2 linked regions of the Peribacillus simplex NBRC 15720 = DSM 1321 genome follow. The protein of the gene in region 1 interacts with the protein of each later gene in a pairwise test. Links are inferred from orthologs where the notes say so. Each region holds a gene or a part of one and is shown in the gene's direction. Other genes may lie near its edges.

What was found. Proteins that work in one complex are often made in the same cells at the same time.
Region 2: the proteins of grpE (region 1) and BS1321_RS19440 interact in binary tests that used the Escherichia coli proteins (3 or more experiments, as listed by UniProt). The link is inferred for Peribacillus simplex NBRC 15720 = DSM 1321 from one-to-one orthologs.

What each region holds. Positions count from the first base shown.
Region 1 is NZ_CP017704.1:4,415,553-4,418,550, forward strand. What follows is about bases 75-2,998. They hold grpE (nucleotide exchange factor GrpE), read left to right. Parts: upstream 75-1,203; coding sequence 1,204-1,794; downstream 1,795-2,998. Other genes in these bases: hrcA (heat-inducible transcriptional repressor HrcA), read left to right, coding at 76-1,104; dnaK (molecular chaperone DnaK), read left to right, coding at 1,832-2,998. UniProt on the Escherichia coli protein: Participates actively in the response to hyperosmotic and heat shock by preventing the aggregation of stress-denatured proteins, in association with DnaK and GrpE. It is the nucleotide exchange factor for DnaK and may function as a thermosensor.
Region 2 is NZ_CP017704.1:4,021,369-4,024,240, forward strand. Bases 30-2,827 are described here. They hold BS1321_RS19440 (Nramp family divalent metal transporter), read left to right. Parts: upstream 30-708; coding sequence 709-1,947; downstream 1,948-2,827. Other genes in these bases: dat (D-amino-acid transaminase), read left to right, coding at 30-494; thpR (RNA 2',3'-cyclic phosphodiesterase), read left to right, coding at 2,199-2,756; BS1321_RS19450 (hypothetical protein), read left to right, coding at 2,778-2,827. Also shown: more of dat, read left to right, coding at 1-29; more of BS1321_RS19450, read left to right, coding at 2,828-2,872. UniProt on the Escherichia coli protein: H(+)-stimulated, divalent metal cation uptake system. Involved in manganese and iron uptake. Can also transport cadmium, cobalt, zinc and to a lesser extent nickel and copper. Involved in response to reactive oxygen.

The sequences.
Region 1 (2,998 bases):
ATCATAAGCTTCATTTGATAATTTATTAGTATATTAGCACTCGATGAGACAGAGTGCTAACAGAGGTGATCTTACATGCTAACTGATCGTCAATTATTGATTCTACAAGTGATAATCGAGGATTTTATCCATTCTGCCCAGCCAGTCGGGTCACGAAGCTTGTCGAAGAAAGATGAAATTACGTTCAGCTCTGCCACAATTCGCAATGAAATGTCTGATCTTGAAGAAATGGGATTTTTAGAAAAAACCCATACTTCTTCCGGTAGGATTCCTTCTGAAAAAGGGTATAGATATTATGTGGATCATTTACTTTCTCCTCAAGCTCCGAAAAAGAATGAAATGAAGATATTAAAATCCGTTTTTGTAGAACGAATTTATGAATTGGAAAAGATCGTTCAAAAGTCAGCGAAAATACTTTCGGAACTGACGAATTATACGGCGATTGTACTGGGGCCGAAAGTGAATGAGCATAAGCTGAAAAAAATCCAGATCATTCCTTTGAGTCCTGAAACGGCAATAGCCATCATTATAACGGATACAGGTCATGTGGAGAATCGAATGATTTCCTTACCGCCTTCTTTTGATATAAACGAGATTGAAAAGATGGTGAACATATTGAATTCCCGTTTGGTCGATGTTCCGTTGGTTGATCTGAAAGATAAGATTTATAAGGAAGTGGCAGTTCTATTGAGCCGCCATATCCATAACTATGGATCAATGGTCTCCGTCCTGGCGGAGACGCTGACGGACACAAAGCCCGAAAAAATATTTTTCGGCGGGAAAACGAATATGCTGAGGCAGCCGGAGTTCCATGATATTGCTAAAGTAAGCACGCTTTTATCGATGATTGAGCAGGAACAGGGATTTTATGAACTCATTACTCAAAATCCATCGGGCATCCACGTCAAGATTGGCCGTGAAAATCAAAACACAGTGCTCGATGACTGCAGTTTGATAACGGCAACTTACTCAATCGGGCAGGAGCAAGTGGGCACTTTGGCCATATTGGGTCCAACGAGAATGGAATATTCGAGAGTGATCAGTTTGCTTTCGTTTTTTTCGAAGGATTTAACGGCCCTGATGACAAAACTGTATCAAAAATAGTAGCAAAGGTAATATTGTTAAGGTGGCGGAGGAGCATACTCCGCGGCTTGGCATATTACTTTAGCATAAATTGTATAACCCTTTTAGGGAGGTGAGATTGTGACAGAAAATAAAAACGAAAAACAAACATTGGAAAATGAAACAATCGAGGAAAGCGCTGCAGAAGCAGTTTTCGCTGAAGAAGAAATTCCAGCGGAAGAAAACCATGGTCAGGTTGAAAAGGATGAACTTCAATTGGCTCATGAAAAGATTGCCGAGCTTGAGGCAAAAATCGAAGAAATGGATAACCGTTATCTTCGTCTGCAGGCCGATTTTGATAATTCAAGACGCCGTGCCAAGCTTGATATGGAGGCGGCTCAAAAATATAGAGTTCAAAGTATTGCTAGTGATTTAGTGGAGGCTCTTGATAATTTTGAAAGAGCTACAAAAATCGAAGCGGAAAATGAACAGACGAAATCCTTGCTTCAAGGCATGGAAATGGTCTATAAAGCGATTACTGATGCATTGACTAAAGAAGGCATCGAACCGATCAGTTCGGTTGGCGAAGAGTTCGATCCGCGTTTGCATCAAGCGGTCATGCAAGTTCAAGATGAAAACTTTGGTTCGAACATCGTCGTTGAGGAATTCCAAAAAGGATATCTTCTTAAAGACCGTGTAATTCGACCTGCAATGGTAAAAGTGAACGAATAGGATTTTTACATATAAATAATTGGGAGGTAGTGAAACTATGAGCAAGATTATTGGTATTGACTTAGGTACAACAAACTCTTGTGTATCTGTACTTGAAGGCGGGGAACCAAAAGTAATCCCGAATCCAGAAGGAAACCGTACAACACCATCCGTAGTGGCATTCAAAAATGGAGAAAGGCAAGTAGGGGAAGTGGCAAAACGCCAAGCGATTACAAACCCTAACACGATCATTTCCATTAAACGTCATATGGGTACCAACCATAAAGAAGTAATTGAAGGAAAAGAATACTCACCTCAAGAAGTTTCTGCAATCATCCTTCAATACTTGAAATCATACGCTGAAGAGTATCTTGGCGAGAAAGTTACTAAAGCGGTTATCACTGTACCTGCTTACTTCAATGATGCAGAACGTCAAGCAACTAAGGATGCTGGTCAAATTGCCGGTCTTGAAGTGGAACGTATCATCAACGAACCGACAGCTGCAGCACTTGCATACGGTTTGGATAAAACAGAAGAAGATCAAACGATCCTTGTATTCGACCTTGGCGGCGGTACATTTGACGTGTCGATCATGGAACTTGGAGACGGCGTTTTCGAAGTTAAGTCCACAGCTGGTGACAACCGTCTAGGTGGGGATGATTTCGACCAAGTCATCATCGATTACCTAGTTGAAGCATTTAAGAAAGAAAACGGAATCGACCTTTCAAAAGATAAAATGGCAGTTCAACGTTTGAAAGATGCAGCTGAAAAAGCGAAAAAAGATCTTTCCGGCGTAACGTCAACTCAAATTTCTTTACCATTCATCACAGCTGGAGATGCTGGCCCGCTTCACTTGGATGTAACGATGACTAGAGCTAAATTCGATGAGCTTTCTACAGGTCTTGTGGAACGTACTATGGGACCAACTCGTCAAGCATTGAAAGATGCTGGTCTTTCAGCATCTGAAATCGACAAAGTAATCCTTGTTGGTGGATCTACACGTATTCCTGCGGTTGTTGAAGCAATCAAAAAGGAAATCGGTCAAGAACCAAGCAAAGGTGTAAACCCTGATGAAGTGGTTGCTATGGGTGCTGCAATTCAAGGTGGCGTATTAACAGGGGATGTTAAAGACGTTGTCCTTCTTGATGTAACTCCACTTTCACTTGGAATTGAAACGATGGGCGGAGTATTCACGAAACTGATTGACCGTAATACTACGATTCCG
Region 2 (2,872 bases), 390 kb from region 1 along the record:
ATACAGGAAAAATGAAGCCAGGGGTCAAGGCTGTTACCACCGACGATATACGCTGGCTTCGCTGTAATATCAAGAGTTTAAATCTACTGGGTAATATAATGGCTAAACAGCAAGCGGTCGAAGCCGGTTGTGATGAAGCGATCCAGCATCGTGATGGTACGGTGACGGAGGGAAGTTCGTCAAATGTCTCAATCGTGGTGGATGGGCTACTTAAAACGCATCCGGCCACAAACTTGATCCTGAATGGAATTACCCGTCAGGTGATGCTGAAACTTTGCGCTGATCATGGGATTCCCTATGTCGAAGAAGCCTTCACGGTCGAGGACATGATGGCAGCCGACGAAGTCCTTTATACCAGCACAAGCGTCGAAGTGACACCAATTGTTAATATCGATGGCCAATCGATTGCAACCGGGGAACCCGGTACGATAACCCAAAGGCTGCAGAAACTGTTTTCCGAGGAAATCGAGAAGCAATGCGGTTCCGTTAAATAGATAAATGCCCCTTTGCCACTAATGGCAAAGGGGTTTTTATATGTATAGTCGGTAGCGAGATGGCCATTTCCGAATCCCTGTTCACGTTTATAGCATCCTTACGCAATCCTCCCTTTTTGACATTTTCAAGAACCAGGAATATACTTGCTAATAACCTAAAAAGTTTACCTGTTGCAACAATTTGAGTTGCATGTAAAAAGGAGTTGAAATAGATATGTCCGATGTGTTGCATCAATCTTCTTCGAGAGGAATCAAAAAACTGCTTCCCTATCTAGGACCTGCCTTTATAGCAGCTGTAGCCTATATTGATCCAGGGAATTATGCTACCAATATTACAGCCGGATCTAAATATGGCTATGCGTTATTATGGGTTATCTTCGCATCCAATTTAATGGCTGTGCTAATTCAATCACTATCAGCCAAATTGGGGATAGCCACGGGAAAGAATCTTCCAGAGCTATGCAGGGGAAAATTTTCGAAAAAAACATCGTTCTTATTATGGATTCAAGCCGAAGCTGTTATTATGGCAACCGACCTAGCTGAATTCATAGGAGCGGCACTAGGAATTTATTTGCTATTTGACTTACCGCTTATCACATCGGCATTAATTGCAGCGATTGGATCCTTTGCCATTTTGGAAATCCAGCGCAGAGGTTATCGAACATTCGAAGCTCTGATCACGGTCATGATATTTGTAGTAGTGATTGCTTTTGGTGCTCAAGTTTTTTATGCAAAACCTGACACTTCAGCCGTTGTTTTAGGACTCTTCACTCCAAAATTCGAGGGAGTGGACAGTATTTTGCTATCGGCCGGTATGCTTGGAGCTACCGTTATGCCACATGCGATTTACCTTCATTCCTCTTTAACTCAAAAGAGAATAGTCGGTATAAACGATTTGGAAAGAAAAAGGATATATCGTTTTGAGCTAATTGATATTGTCATCGCCATGTTGATTGCAGGTGCGATCAATGCCGCAATGGTCATTGTTTCAGCTGCCCTATTTTATAAGAATGGAATACTTGTAGAGGACTTGGATGTTGCTTATCAACAATTCGGTGACATGCTTGGACCATCAGTCGCGATGTTTTTTGGAATAGGATTGTTATTTGCCGGTTTATCCAGCTCATCCGTTGGTGTAATGACAGGTGATGTAGTCATGCAGGGATTCATTAAAAGACATATACCGATTTATTTAAGAAGGGTCATTAGCACAATTCCCCCCTTGATCATAATATTATGGGGAGTGAATCCATCCAAAGCACTTGTAGTGAGTCAAGTTGTACTCTCGTTTGGCATCGCGTTTGCCCTAGTGCCATTGATCATGTTTACAAGCAACAAAAAAATCATGGGCAACCTGGTAAACCATAAAATCACCTCGAGCGTCGCTTGGCTTATAGCTGTACTTATCATCGGACTGAACTTGTTCCTGCTTTACGAAACGCTGTTAAGCTAAAAGAAGAAAATGAAGAATAGGACCAATTTTTGGTCCTTTTTTCTTTGATTTATGCTGTATTTTTTGTTAATTCGCCCCAACGAAAAAATACGTCCTGGACCCGTCCGTGTATTATCCGTCATGGGCTTCGTTCAGAGGAGGATTGGAAATATTCCTAAGGAGGGAATATTTATAAGGAAGTCCAAGAAAAGGTATATGCAATGGGAATTATGGTAAAATTAAAGGGAAAATAGGAAGGAATTTAAGTGATCATGAATACTCATTTTTTCTTTGCTTTAGTATTGCCTGATGATATTAAGGCTTATTTAAATGCTGTTACGGAACAACTAAAGCTAGACTTTCCATTTAAGAAATGGCTGCATCCAGCCGATTATCATATTACGATGGCATTTTTGGGCAATGCTCCCGATACATTGAAAGAGGATGCTTTGGGGCGTGTGGAAAGCGAGCTTGCCAATGAGGCCTCATTCGGCTTGGAACTCGGCGATATCGGCGGTTTTGGCAGGAGTGAGAGTCCAAGGATTCTATGGGCAGGCGTCAATCAGCAAGAAAGGCTTTTTGCCATTCAAAGGAAAGTCTATAATTCTTGTATCGAAGCGGGTTTTGAACTTGATAAAAAGCCGTTTAAGCCTCATATAACGCTGGCAAGAAAATTCGAGGGGGATAGTCCCTTTTCGTTGGAGAGCGTTCGCCAGATAGCGAATTTGGAGGATAAGCATTTTGAAGCAGATCAGGTTGCGTTATATCAAACACATCTTGGAGCTTCCCCTTCATACGAGAAGATTTTCACGATAAACCTTCAAAAATAGAGAGAGATGGGTGGTGGTCGAATGGCACAGCTCATAAAGATGCAGGATTATATTTCCCGGTATGAGCAGGATATTTATCGTTATCCAACACAATTTGCACGGTTGAAAAAACAGCA